Regions from separate parts of the Pandoraea faecigallinarum genome, predicted to be linked through region 1. Evidence: predicted binding sites of a transcription regulator. Region 1 holds the regulator's gene; the other holds the start of a gene.
What was found. The regulator HrcA, encoded in region 1, represses chaperone genes, less so after heat shock. The targets are predictions, from matches to a motif close to TTAGCACTCNNNNNNNNNGAGTGCTAA.
Positions count from the first base shown of each region.

Region 2: a site for HrcA is predicted at 2,439-2,465, ahead of groES (co-chaperone GroES). Genes of this name have one in related genera too.

Region 1 is NZ_CP011807.3:4,156,621-4,163,960, reverse strand. Features, by position in the region: gene recN (DNA repair protein RecN) at 1-1,229, opposite strand, end outside; gene AB870_RS18240 (NAD kinase) at 1,253-2,161, opposite strand; gene hrcA (heat-inducible transcriptional repressor HrcA) at 2,279-3,307, shown strand; gene AB870_RS18230 (FecR family protein) at 3,489-3,980, shown strand; gene AB870_RS18225 (DUF6600 domain-containing protein) at 3,929-5,839, shown strand; partial or broken gene hemH (ferrochelatase) at 5,962-7,011, shown strand; gene AB870_RS18215 (RNA-binding S4 domain-containing protein) at 7,158-7,340, shown strand, end outside.
Region 2 is NZ_CP011807.3:3,818,178-3,825,517, reverse strand. Features, by position in the region: gene AB870_RS16740 (RHS repeat domain-containing protein) at 1-525, opposite strand, end outside; gene AB870_RS16735 (DASS family sodium-coupled anion symporter) at 733-2,142, opposite strand; gene groES (co-chaperone GroES) at 2,543-2,833, shown strand; gene groL (chaperonin GroEL) at 2,882-4,528, shown strand; gene AB870_RS16720 (LysR substrate-binding domain-containing protein) at 4,819-5,757, opposite strand; gene AB870_RS16715 (MFS transporter) at 5,860-7,071, shown strand; gene AB870_RS16710 (MarR family winged helix-turn-helix transcriptional regulator) at 7,165-7,340, opposite strand, start outside.

The sequences.
Region 1 (7,340 bases):
AGACCGAACGACTGCGGCTCGGGCGTTGGCGTGAGCGCGACTTCGAAGCGCCCGCCGGGCATCGAGAGGTCCTGCATGGCGCGAGTGACTTCGCGCGCAAGCGACGCCGCCGCCTTGGCCCGCGCCTTCGAGAGGTCCTTCGCGAGTTTCAGATATGCGGCATGCGCCGCGTCCGCCGCCGCTTGCATGGCCGCGGTGTCGGCCGACGCTGTCAATTCTTCCAACTGTGCACGGCGCTCCGCCCATTGCGCAGGCAACTGCTCGGGCGTGACGCGGAACTTGCGTGCGGCCGAATGCAGCGCGTCGAGGCGTTGCTCGACCACGGCCAGACGTTCCGGATCGAGTTCGACACGTTGCGCGTAATGCGTGAGCGAGTGAACGGCTTCGCGAAGCTGAATCTCGGCGGGTTCGAGTGCGGCGAGCGTGTCCGCCAGTCCGGCGTCGATCTCGGCGAGTTCGCGAAGCTGGTGCACGACATGGCCGAGCGAAGGCACGAGCGCGCCATCCGCTTCGGCGAGCACATCGAGCGCGCCTTGCACGCCATTGATGAGGCTGGCCGCGTGCGAGAGCCGACGATGCTCGGCGCTCACGTCGTCCCATTCGCCTTCCTGCGGGCTGAGCTTGTCGAGCTCGGACGTCTGCCATTCGAGGCGCTCGCGCTCGAGTTGCAGTTCGCGGTCGCGCCCGTGCGCTTGCTCGCACCGCTTCACGAGGCGTCGCCATTCCTTATGGGCTGCGTTCGCCTCTGCGGCGAGCGTGGTCGCGCCAGCGTGCGAGTCGAGCAAACGGCGCTGTGCGTCGGGGCGCAACAACTGCTGATGCGCGTGCTGACCATGAATGTCGACGAGCATTTCGCCAAGTTCGCGCAATTGCGCGAGCGTGGCGGGCGTGCCGTTGATGAAGGCGCGTGAACGTCCACCGGCGTCGAGCACACGGCGCAGCAATACGCCACCGTGCTCTTCGAGGGTGAGGGCCTGGGCTTGCAGCCAGGCTTCGAGGTCGGGGCGTGCCTGGGCGTCCGCGGCGAACTCGGCAGTAATGTCGGCGCGCGGCTTCCCATTGCGCACCATGCTGGCGTCGCCGCGCTCGCCCATCGCGAGCGCCAGCGCATCGATCAGGATCGATTTGCCTGCGCCGGTCTCCCCCGAAAACACGGTGAAGCCGGCGGAGAATTCCAGATCGAGACGATCGACGATCACGAAATCGCGAATCGAGAGACTGCGTAGCATGGGATGTCGGGTGAGGCGTGAGGTCAGTTCTGCGGCATATCTTCGTCGGAGATATGCTCGTTCCAGTGCAATTTGCGGCGCAGCGTGGCGTAATAGTTGTAGCCGACCGGGTGCAGGAACGTCACCTGATGTTCGGAGCGGCCCACCAGAATCCTGTCGCCCTGGCGCAGTTCGGCAAACGATTGCATATCGAAGTTGGCGCCGACTTCGCGTCCGCCCGTGATCGTGATGACGATGTCGCTCGAATCCGGCAACACGATCGGACGGTTCGACAGCGCGTGCGGGGCGATCGGCACGAGCACCACGCCGCCCAGACGCGGATGCAGGATCGGGCCGGTGGCCGAAAGGGCGTACGCCGTGGAGCCCGTGGGCGTGGCGACGATCAGGCCGTCCGAGCGTTGCTTGTACATGAAGCGGCCGTCGACGTCGACGCGCAACTCGACCATCCCCGAAATCCCCGAGCGGTTCACGACGACGTCGTTGAACGCGAGGGTTTCGAAGAGCACCTGGCCGTCGCGCTCGATACGTGCGGACAGGAGCGTGCGCTGCTCCGCTTCGAAGTGACCTTCGAGCATGGCCGGCACGACCTGACGCATTTCGTCGAGCGGAATATCGGTGATGAAGCCCACGCGCCCGTGGTTCACCCCGATGAGCGGGACCTTCGAGGCGGCCAGCTGACGCCCGACGCCGAGCATCGTGCCGTCGCCGCCGACCACGACGGCGACATCGGCCTGCCTGGCGATCTCCTGAATGTCGAGCGTGCCGTACGGATCGGCGCCGGCACCGATGTTGTGCGCGGTATCGCGCTCGAAGACGACATGATGCCCACGCTGGACAATGCATGCCGCGAGCGTGAGCAATGGTTCGGCGACGCCGTCGGCATGGTACTTTCCGACGAGCGCCACGGTCTTGAAGGGGCTCCCAGTTTTCATGCCGCCATTACACCATAACTCGATGACAGCAACCATCGGCACGCACGGGCTGCAACGGTTCTCGTGTCGGGGTTTGCCGTACGCCGCGTACCTACATTTCGCGTTACAATTTTTGCCATGCTAGATCAACGTGCGCAAACGCTCCTCAAAACCCTGATCGAACGGTACATCGCCGATGGCCAGCCGGTCGGTTCGCGCACGCTTTCGCGGTATTCGGGACTCGACCTGTCGCCGGCGACCATTCGCAATGTGATGGCCGACCTCGAAGCGCTGGGGTTCGTCTCCAGTCCCCATACGTCCGCGGGCCGGGTGCCGACGCCGCGCGCCTACCGGCTGTTCGTCGACACCATGCTCTCGGTTCGCCCGCTCGAAGAGGCCGTGCACCAACTGGCGTCGCAGGTGCAGACAAGTCTGCAACCGGCGGGCCCGCAGCAACTGGTCGCGTCCGCCGCTCAGGTGCTTTCGCATCTGTCGCAGTTCGCGGGCGTGGTGCTCACGCCGCGTCGCAGCCAGACCTTCCGCCATATCGAATTCCTGCGTTTGTCCGACAAGCGCGTTCTGCTCATCATCGTGACTCCCGACGGCGACGTGCAGAACCGTATCATTCTGACGGAGAAAGATTATTCTCCGGCGCAACTTGTCGAGGCGGCGAACTACCTGAACGCGAACTTCGGCGGTCATAGCTTCGACGACGTGCGCACTTACTTGCGCGGTGAACTCGACGCGCTGCGCTCGGACATGAGCGCCCTGATGCAGGCCGCCGTACAGGCCGGCAGCGACGCGATGGCCGACACCACGCGCGAGAGCGTGCTGATCTCGGGCGAGCGCAACCTGCTGGGCGTGGAGGACCTGTCGTCGAACATGGAACGGCTGCGCAAGCTGTTCGACGTGTTCGAGTCCAAGACCGGCCTGTTGCAGTTGCTCGACGTGTCGAGCCGCGCTTCCGGCGTGCAGATCTTCATCGGCGGCGAGTCGAACCTCGTGCCCATCGAAGAGATGACGGTCGTCACGGCCCCGTACGAGGTCGACGGGCAGATCGTGGGCACGCTCGGCGTGATCGGCCCGACGCGCATGGCATACGAGCGCGTGATCCCCATCGTCGACATCACGGCCAAGTTGCTCTCCAACGCGCTCAGTCATCACTGAGTTACAACCCCGTAGCATTCCTTTACACGCTGTCACACGCAGTGGGCCTACGCTCGAAGCGTCCCTCGCGGTCGGCGCCTCGTCGTGTTGCGTCAGACGCTCGCCCGAGGATTCGGACAGAACAACAAGGTGGCGCGCGACGCCACGCACGGCGTGCCCGCCGAATGGGCCCGGAGTGTTTATGAATCCCCTGCTTTCCTGGCGGACGCTGGTCCGCGCCCTCGGTGCCGCGCTGGCATTGAGCGTTCTCGGTGCGGGCCCGCTTGCGCTGGCACAGGCGCAGGCGCAGGCGCAAAGCGCCGATCCGCCGGGGCGCGTGGCACGTCTGAGCGAGTTCGACGGCACGGTGACCTACGCCCCGGCCGGCACCGGCGACTGGCGCTACGCCAACCGGAACCGGCCGCTCACCACCGGCGACGCCGTCTGGGTCGAGCGCAACAGCCGTGCCGAGATGCACGTGGGCGGCACCGCGGTGCGCATGGGCGCATCGACCAGCCTCACGCTCTCGGCGCTCACCGACCAGAATGTGCAACTGAACGTAACGCAGGGCACCGTGGCCTGCGCCTGCGCAGTTTCGATCCGAACCAGCCCTACGAGATCGACACGCCGAACCTGGCGTTCGTGCCGGCGCAGGCCGGCGAGTATCGCGTCGACGTCGATCCGAACGGCGTGACGACGCTCACCGTGTCGCGAGGCGCGGGCACGGCCTACGGGCAGGGGGCGTCGATGCCGCTGCAACAAGGGCAGCGTGTGGCGTTCGCCGGCCAGAACCTCGTCCAGCAGGCGAGCGGGCCGCTCGTGGCCGACGCTTTCGATCAGTGGATGCGCGAGCGTGACGCGCGTGAAGACGCCTCCGTCTCCGCGCGTTACGTTTCGCGAGACATGACCGGTTTCGAGAGTCTGGACGACTATGGGTCCTGGCAGGAAACGCCGGCCTACGGCGCGGTTTGGGTCCCATCGGATGTGCCGTCGGGCTGGGCGCCTTACCGTACCGGCCATTGGGTCTGGGTCGACCCGTGGGGCTGGACGTGGGTGGACGACGCCCCGTGGGGCTTCGCACTGTACCACTACGGACGTTGGGCCTATGTGGATGCGCGCTGGTGCTGGGTGCCGGGGCCGGTCGCGGTGCGCCCCGTGTACGCGCCGGCGCTGGTCGGCTGGGTCGGCGGCAATAGCGGCGCGAACGCGTGGGGCGTGACGTTCGCCACCGGCGGCGTGGGCCTCGCCTGGTTCGCGCTGGGACCGCACGATCCGTATCGTCCCGCGTATCGCGCGAGTTCGTCGTACATCACGAACATCAATCGTTCGACGATCGTGCGCACCACGAATATCACCAATAACGTGCACGTAAACAACGTCTACGTGAATCGGAACGTGCGTGGCGCGGTGTCGACGATGCCCGCGCAGGCGTTCGTGCAGGGACGTCCGGTCGGTGCGCCGACGGCATTGGCTGCGCCGCGAGCAGGGCAGACGTGGCGGGTCGGAAATACACCGGGCGTCGCACCGGTGCGGCAGAGCGTGGTGGGGACCAGCCGTCCGGCAGCGGGCGCACCGCCGGCGGGCGTATTCGACCGGCAGGTCCTCGCGACGCGCACGCCAGCGGCGCGCAGCGCGCCGTCGCGGGAGTTGACGAGCAACCTTCATGCCGTGCCGAACGCCGGCGGTGCCCCGTTGGTGTTCGGGCAGAACGCTCAGCAGGTCCGCAATCTTCGGACGAATGACCGCGACGTGCAGGCACCGGGACGCGTCGCCCCGCGTGTGACGGTTATCGGCACGCATGGGGCGGGAGGCGAGCCAATCGGCGCAGCGCCGGCCCGCGGCGGGCTGCCCGCCACCGGCGCCATTGCGCCGATGCACGGCGCGCCGGGTGTGCCGGGTGTGCCGGGAGTGCCGGGTGTGCCGGGTGTGCCGGCCCGGCCCGGAGTACCGGGAGTGCCGCGTCCGCCCGGCATGACCGGCATGACAGGCCAAAGCGTGACCGGCCAACCGGCAGCACGTACCGAGACACCACAGGCAGTCCCGCAACCGGGACACGAGGCTGCGCAACGCGAGATGCAGATGCGCCGTCAGTCGGGGCAGCCCCCTCAGCCTCCGCAATCTTTGCAATCTCCGCAGACGCCAGCCGCGCAGCGCGAGACGCCGCAAAGTCGCCCAACACCGCAACAGGCCCAGCCCGACGCCGTGGAGCCGGCACGCCGCCCGCAGCAATGGCAGTCGCAACCGCGCGCGCAATCGCAGCCGGCGTTCTCTTCTCAGCCAATGCAGCAGCACCCGTCACCGCAGGCGGAGCGAGTCCAGCCGCGTCCTGAAGCGCAGCCGCAGCGCCCGCCGCCGCAGGTCGAGCGAGCGCAACCGGCGCCCAGGCCGCAGCCACAGCCCGAGCGGCCCCAGCCGCATCCGCAGCCTCAGGAGCGCGCGCATCCGCAACCGCAGGAGCGCCCGCAGCCGGCACAGCGCGAGAGCAAGCCGGAAGGCGCGCGTCCGGGCGCCGAGCATCGGCCTGCCCGCGAGGACGAACGTAGGCACGGCTGAGCGTCGTGCGCTTCGTTGTGCTGCGTCGCCCGCCGCAGGGCCGGTGCAGCACCTGTCCTGGGGTGACGACCGGCACGAGGCCCTGCCTGTTTCCCCCCTCCGTTTGCGGTAAAGTACGCTCCATGCGCTTCGATCCCGAACCTATTTCGCATGGCCAGTCCGGCAAGACCGCCGTCCTGCTGATCAACCTTGGCACGCCCGATGAGCCGCGTCCCGCGGCCGTGCGCCGATATTTGCGCGAGTTCCTGTCGGACCCGCGCGTCGTGGAAATTCCGCGGCTGGTCTGGCAACCGCTGTTGCGGCTGGTCATCCTGCCGCTGCGCTCGCGCGCATCCGCGCAGAAGTACGCGACGGTCTGGACTCGCGACGGCTCGCCGCTCAAGGTGAACACGGAGCACCAGACGAACGCCCTGCGCGCGTTGCTGCACGCAAACGACTACGACGTGGTCGTCGACTACGCGATGCGTTACGGCAATCCGTCGATTCCCGAACGAATTCGCGCGCTGCGTCAGAATGGCGTTGAGCGAATTCTCCTGCTGCCGCTCTATCCGCAGTATTCGAGCAGCACGACCGCCACCGCCAGCGATGCGGTATTCCGCGTGCTTGGCCGTTTGCGCAACCAACCGGACGTGCGCACGGTACGTGACTATCACGATCATCCCGCGTACATCGAGGCGCTGCGTCAGCAGGTCGAAGGCTACTGGCAGCAGCACGGCCGGCCCGACTTTGCGGCGGGCGAGCGCCTGTTGCTGAGTTTCCACGGGGTGCCGCGCCGCACGCTCGATCTCGGGGATCCGTACCATGACCAGTGCGTGAGAACGGCGCGTCTGCTCGCGGCGTCGCTCGGCCTCGACGAGACGACCTGCCGCCTCACGTTCCAGTCGCGCTTCGGCAAGGCGGAGTGGCTTCAACCGTACACCGCACCGACGCTCGAAGAATTGGGCCGTGGCGGCACGCCGCGTGTGGACGTCTTCTGTCCTGGCTTTACGTCCGACTGCCTCGAAACGCTTGAGGAAATCAACATGGAAGGCCGCCACGCGTATCTGAGCGCCGGCGGCAAGGCGTTCCACTTCATTCCCTGCCTGAACGGCGCGAGCGCATGGATCACGGCGCTTGGCGAAATCGCGGCGCGGCATCTGCAAGGCTGGCCGGTGCTGTCGCCGCAGGGCGAGGCCCAGGCCTCGGCGGCGGCGGTGGCGTCGACCCGTCAGCGGCAGGTGGCGGCAGTCGCGGCGTTCGAGGAAGCGAGTGCGGCTGCCGCCGCGGCTGCGGCAGTGCGGGAGCCGCTGCAAAGCCAGGCCGAACCGGGAGCCCGGACGTGACGGTCAAGGTAGACGACTCCCCGCAGGCCGCTACGCGTATCGACAAATGGCTGTGGGCGGCTCGCTTTTTCAAGACGCGCTCGCTCGCCACGCAAGCGGTCGACCGTGGCCGTGTGCTTTGCAACGAGACACGCGTCAAGCCGGCGCGCGACGTGCGCCCGGGCGATCTGGTGTCGGTG
Region 2 (7,340 bases), 340 kb from region 1:
GGGGTGCCGCATGGCATGCACCACCCATGCGCCGGGGCTCTCCCAGTCGACGCTTGCGCCATTGATGCTGTGCAGCCGGCCGTCGGCGTCGTAGGTGTAGCGTCCGCGGTCGGTGCTCGCGAGCAGATGCCCCTGCGCGTCGAACTCCATCACGAAGCGATTGCCGTTATCGAGCGGGCCGACCTTGCCGGTACTGCGGTCGTAGCTCGCAATGAAGCGAGTTTCCTCGATCTTGCGAACGCCGGCGGGAATGCCGCCGAAGTTGCGCATCAGGTCGTCTTCTTCGCGCAAGGGCGTTTGCACGCACCACGGGAGCGGCGCGGCCGCTTGCGGCGTATCGGGAGCGGGGGACGCGGCGGGATTCGCGGGCGCGCTTACCGGGACACTCGCCGATGGCGGGCTGGCCGGGGGCGTTCCCGGCGGCGGGCTGGCGCAACCGGCCAGTACCGCGGTAAGTGCGGCGGTAAGTGCGGTGGTAAGGGCAGCAAGCGCCGGAGCACCACGCGCGGGACGTGAAAAAAGCATGGATCGGACAGTTCGGGCAGGTGAAGCAGACATCATCGCAACAGGTTGCCGGAGGTATTCGAAGGTATTTTTCCAAGATTGTACCGGCTCCGTGTGACGTGTCTGCCTCAGGGCCTCACGGATGGGGCATCACGCGACTACCAAGGGACGATCGAAACCCTGTCAAGGCGTGGCGAGCGCGCCGAATCGTCGGAGGCGAACGGCGACTCACAGGGGGGGCGAGCGCCACAGCGTCCACGCGAACGCCGCGATCACCAGAATACAGACGACATTGATCCCGAATCCCGCGCGCACCATCGCACTCTGCGGCACGCGGCCGGTGCCGAACACGATGGCGTTGGGAGGGGTTGCCACGGGCAGCATGAAGGCGCACGACGCGCCGATGCCGATCACCATCGTGAGCAGCGCCTCGGGCATGCCGAGCGATAAAGAGATCGCCGCAAAAATCGGCACGAGAATCGCCGCGCTGGCAGTGTTGCTCGTCAGTTCGGTGAGAAAGACGATGAACGCGGCGGTGATGAGCAGGATCACGAGGGTGGGGCTGGTCGCGAAAGCACTCGACACACCCTGTGCCAGCACGACGCTCGCGCCCGAGTTGCGCAGCACCACACTGAGCGTGAGGCCGCCGCCGAACAGAAGCAGCACGCCCCAGTCGGTGTGCGCCTGAATCTCCTTCCAGGAGGCAACGCCGGTTGTGGCGATGAGGATGGCGGCGAGCAGCGCGATGATCGTGTCGAGCTGCTTCACGCCACCGAGCCAGGCCGAGATCTGCTGGCTGAAGATCCATGAGACGACGGTGAACGCGAAGATGCCGACGGCCGCGATGCGCGGGCCGGTCCACGCCAGCGATTCGGCGGTCGTGTCGACGGTCTGGTCCAGTCGCGGGCGTAGCACGACATAGGTCGTGGCGATCATGAGGGGGAGCAATACGGCGACGAGCGGCACGCCGAATTTGGCCCACGTCAGGAAGTCGATGCCCAGATGCGTGGCGACCATGGCGTTGGGCACGCTGCCGACGATGGTGCCAAGGCCGCCGATGTTTGCGCTGTAGGCAATGCCCAGCAGCAGGAAGGTGATGGTCTTGCGGTCGCGGGTGGCGTCGAGCTGAGAGAGGATGCCGAGCGCGAGGGGCAGCATCATCGACGTGGTCGAGGTGTTGTTCACCCACATGGACAGCAGGGCCGTGGCGATGAACAGCATGAGGGCGGCGCGGCCCATGCGTCCCCCGGCCAGATGCAGGAGCCGGTTGGCGAGGAAGCGGTCCAGTCCCTGAATTCGCATGGCGGTGGCGAGCGCGAAGCCGCCGAAGAACAGGAAGACGATGGGGTGCGCGAACGAGGTGAGCGCGGCTGGCGTTTCCAGAATGCCCAGCATGACGGCGAGCACCGGCACCATGAGCGCGGTGGCCGTCAGATGCACGGCCTCCGAGAGCCAGAGCACAGCGACGAAGACGGCGAGAGCGAGCCCGCGATTGGTTTTTTCGTCGAACGGCAGCACGAATATGAGTGCGACCATCAGGACGGCGTTGGTCAGCAATATGCATACGTCGCGGCGGGACATCGCCCAACTTCCCGTCCTGGTCGCGGCGATGCCAGCGGCTCCGGCAAGTTCTTTCATCTCCTGGCTCCTCGATTTGCGGTGGTGTCCCCGGCACTTCCCGTCTTGGTACGGGAAGGATGGGGCGGGTGGCGCGTCGGTTGTCCGTATCCGGCCGGACCGGCGTTCGATGGACGGATAGTCCGTCATTCGCGCCCCCCGCTTTGATGCCACGGATTTCCCGGAGGTGCCTTAGGAAATCGCTCATACGAACAGCCGCGGGGTGGGAATGGCGAACGCTCCGGAGAACCCCGGCCGCATCTTCCGACATCCGGGAAAACCCCGCGTCTTGAAATCGTAAAACCCCGTCCCTATAATTAGCACTCGTTGGCGCAGAGTGCTAACGCCATGAATTTGTCGGATATGCAATTCATTGCATATTTAGTTTTGACGATCTCACTGAGAGAAAGAGGAGCTTGTAATGAACCTTCGTCCCTTGCATGACCGCGTTATTGTCAAGCGCCTGGACAACGAAACGAAGACCGCTTCGGGCATCGTGATCCCGGACGCCGCCGCCGAAAAGCCGGACCAGGGCGAGATCCTGGCCGTCGGCCCGGGCAAGCGCGATGATCAAGGCAAGTTGATCGCACTCGACGTGAAGGTGGGCGACCGCGTTCTGTTCGGCAAGTACGCCGGCCAAAGCGTGAAGGTGGATGGCCAGGAACTGCTGGTCATGCGCGAAGAAGACATCATGGCCGTCGTGGCCGCCTGAGTTGTCTGCCCCCAGACATCTACGTAAAGTATTCAAGGAGTTAATGCAATGGCAGCTAAAGAAGTCGTTTTCGGCGATGCCGCTCGTTCCAAGATGGTCGAGGGTGTCAACATCCTCGCGAACGCAGTCAAGGTGACCCTGGGCCCGAAGGGCCGTAACGTCGTGCTCGAGCGCAGCTTCGGCGGCCCGACCGTGACCAAGGACGGCGTGTCGGTCGCCAAGGAAATCGAACTCAAGGACAAGCTCCAGAACATGGGCGCGCAAATGGTCAAGGAAGTGGCTTCCAAGACCAGCGATAACGCCGGCGACGGTACCACCACCGCTACGGTGCTGGCTCAGTCGATCGTTCGCGAAGGCATGAAGTACGTTGCGTCTGGCATGAACCCGATGGACCTCAAGCGTGGTATCGACAAGGCTGTCGGCGCCGCCATCGAAGAGTTGCGCAAGATCAGCAAGCCCTGCACCACCAACAAGGAAATCGCTCAGGTCGGCTCGATTTCGGCCAACAGCGACACCTCGATCGGTGATTACATCGCCAAGGCGATGGACAAGGTTGGCAAGGAAGGCGTGATCACCGTCGAAGACGGCAAGTCGCTGCAAGACGAGCTGGACGTCGTCGAAGGTATGCAGTTCGACCGCGGCTACCTCTCGCCGTACTTCATCAACACCCCGGAAAAGCAAGTCGCGATCCTCGAGAACCCGTTCGTCCTGCTGTTCGACAAGAAGGTCTCGAACATCCGTGACCTGCTGCCGATCCTGGAACAAGTCGCCAAGGCTGGCCGTCCGCTGCTGATCATCGCCGAAGACGTCGAAGGCGAAGCCCTCGCCACGCTGGTGGTCAACAACATCCGCGGCATCCTGAAGACCTGCGCCGTCAAGGCCCCGGGCTTCGGCGACCGCCGCAAGGCCATGCTGGAAGACATCGCCATCCTGACGGGCGGTCAGGTCATCGCCGAAGAAATCGGTCTGACGCTCGAAAAGGCTACGCTCGCAGAGCTGGGCCAGGCCAAGCGCATCGAAATCGGCAAGGAAAATACCATCATCATCGATGGCGCCGGTGAAGCCGTGAACATCGAAGCACGCGTCAAGCAGATCCGTGCCCAGATCGAAGAAGCCACCAGCGACTACGACCGTGAAAAGCTGCAAGAGCGCGTGGCCAAACTCGCCGGCGGTGTTGCCGTGATCAAGGTCGGTGCTGCGACCGAAGTCGAGATGAAGGAAAAGAAGGCACGCGTGGAAGACGCGCTGCACGCTACCCGCGCTGCCGTGGAAGAAGGCATCGTCCCGGGCGGTGGTGTCGCGCTGCTGCGTGCACGTGTGGCCGTCTCGGGCCTGAAGGGTGACAACGCCGATCAGGACGCCGGTATCAAGATCGTCCTGCGCGCCATGGAAGAGCCGCTGCGCCAGATCGTCACCAACGGTGGCGAAGAAGCCAGCGTCGTCGTGGCCAATGTGGTTGCCGGCAAGGGCAACTACGGCTACAACGCTTCGACCGGCGAGTACGGCGATCTGGTGGAAATGGGCGTTGTGGACCCGACCAAGGTCACTCGCACCGCACTGCAAAACGCCGCTTCGGTGTCGGGCCTGCTCCTGACGACGGACTGCGCCGTTGCCGAACTGCCGAAGGAAGATGCTCCGATGGCCGGCGGTATGGGCGACATGGGCGGTATGGGCGGCATGGGCATGGGCATGTAAGTCTCGCACGAGACTGCATGACGGGGCGCCGCAAGGCGCTCCGGGTGCCTGGCTACCGGGCTTCGCGCCGGGATTTCGATCCGGGTGCCGGAGCCCACGCCAGAAACGGCAACACATTCCTCGGGATGCGTTGCCGTTTTTTTATGCGCGATGCGCCCGCGCTTCGTTCGCCGTTCACATCGTTCACACGCGCTTACACCGCTCACACCGCTTACACCGCTCACACCGCTCGCACCGCTCGCATTGTTCGCATTGTTCGCATCGCCGCTCGCATCGTTCGCATCGTTCGTTCAGCTCGTTCCGCCTTTGATGGGGGACGGCATCAGCGGCGCCGTGGCCGCAATCTCTTCCTGCATCCAGTCCCAGAACGCGTGAATCGCCCGTTCGCGCGGATGATTTTCCCGCCAGCTTACGTGGTATTCCAGACTTGGCGGCACGCGCACGTCGCCTATCTGCACCAATTCCCCCGCGGCGAGCGAATCGCGCACGAGCAGACTGCGCGCGGTCGCAACGCCGTGTCCCGAGAGAGCCGCGCGCAGCAACAGACCGGAGTCGTCGAAGATCGGCCCGCGCGTCGGCTCGTGTGGCGGCAGGCCTGCTGCGATCTGCCAGTCGCGCCAAGACCGGTAGGCGAAGCGCAGCATCGGCAGTTTGTGGGTGTCGGCGACAGTGAAGCCCGGTACCCGGGCGATCAGATCGGGCCGGCAGACGGCGATCACGAAGTCGTCGAGCAACTTGCGGGTGACAAATCCCGTCGCTTCCACGCGCTGGTGCCAGATGCCGACGTCGACCGAATACGGATCGGGCGCCGAGATGTCCGCATGAATCCGCACGACCAGATCGATGCCGGGATGCCGCTCGCTGAAGCGCGACAACCGGGGAATCAACCATTGCGCCGCCAGATCCGTCATTACGCTGATTTCCAGGCGGACGATGGCCGGGGCGGCATCGGGCGTGATGCCCGCCTTGGCCTCGGTCATGGCTTCGTCGAGTTCCGAGATGCCGATGCGCACGCGCTCGGCCAGACGCGCCCCGACGCTCGTCGGAATCATCCGCGCACCCGCCCGGCGAAACAGCGCGGTGCCGAGTTGCTGCTCCAGCGAGCGCATGTGATGACTGACCGCACTGTGCGTTAAATTCAATTCCTCTGCGGCGCGCGTAAAGCTCCGGTGACGCACGGCTGCTTCAAGCGCACGCAGCGATTGGAGGGGAGGGAGGTGCTGGAACATAGTGTCAAATTCTACTCACAATGCGAGCACAAAGGTTTCGTTGGCTTCCATTCGCCGTTGCATCGACAATCGAACCTCAAGCGAGCTATCAGGGTTTACTCCATGTCGAAAGCCATCAGAATCTTCGTGCTATTCGCCTGCGGCTACTTCGTCTCGTACGTGTATCGCGGGGTGAATATCGGGTTTGCGCCGTTCATGACGCGCGAACTGGGTCTCTCGTCCGCCGACCTCGGTCTGCTCACAAGCCTTTACTTTCTGGGCTTCGCCGGAGCGCAACTGCCCGCGGGCGTGCTGCTCGACAAGTTCGGGCCGCGCCGTGTCGCGTCGCTGGTCCTGCTGCTTGCGGCGGCCGGGGCGGCGACGTTCGGTTTGGCGCAAGGAATCGGTGCGCTGATGGTCGGGCGTCTGCTTATCGGCGTTGGCGTGTCGGTGTGTCTGGGAAGTGCGTTCAAGGCGCTCGCCCAGTGGTTCCCGGTCGCGCGTCTGCCCCTGGTCAATGGTCTGGTGATGGCCGTGGGCGGGATGGGCGGCGTGGTCGTCGGCACGCCGCTGAACTGGCTGCTGGGCCTGACGGACTGGCGGGTCGTGTCCTTCGGGCTGGCGGCGCTTACGGTTGTCATGTCGGTGGCGCTGTGGTTCGGTGCGCCGGAGAAGCCCGGCTCACACGCGCCGGGCGGGTTGTCCGAGGCGTTGCAAGGCGTGCGCAAGGTATTGAGCAGCGGCATGTTCTGGAAAGTGACGTCGCTCTCCGGGATCACGCAAGGTGTGTTCTACGCGATGCAATCGCTGTGGATGGCCCCCTTCATGCGCGATGTCGAAGGGCTGTCGGAAGTGCAGGCGGCCTCGCTGGTCTCGGTCGTTGGACTGGCGATGATGGCCGGGAGCGTGGTGTTCGGCGCGGCGGCGCGCTCGCTGGAGCGGCGCGGGGTAAGCCTGTTCGCCTTCTCGGGCGTGGGCATGGTGCTGTTCGTGGCCGTGCAATTGCTACTGATGCTGCGTGCGCCGATTCCGCCGGTCTGGCTTTGGGCGGCGTACGGAATCTTCGGCGGTACGGGCATTTTGTCGTACGCAGTCCTGGCCGAACACTTCCACGGCACCCTGATCGGACGCGTGAACACGTCGCTCACCCTCGTTATCTTCCTGCTGATTTTTCTGTGCCAGGTCGGCGTGGGGGCCGTGCTGGGGGCCTATGACACGCACAGCGCGCAGGGCCACTTCGCGGCATGGGCAATGCTGGTGGTGCTGCAGGCGATTGGCGCCGTGTGGTACTTCTGGCCGCAACGTCAGCGTGTGGGCACGGCCGTGGCGGCATGACGATCGCCATGCCGGCGATGACCTGACGTCGCGATAGAGGCACACAGGTTCGCGATGCCGGACCTCTGTCACGTCCGGCATGACCGGGTGTCATTATTTGTTGCCTTCCAGCACGCGCAGCCAGTCGCTCAATCCGGTGTCAATGTTTGTGAGCGACGCTTTTGTAAGCGGTGCGAGCATACGATGTTCGTTGGCAACGTGCGCCTCAACCGCCCGCTCGATCAGCGCGAAGCCGTCGTCGGTCAACTGAACGAGCGTGCTGCGGGCGT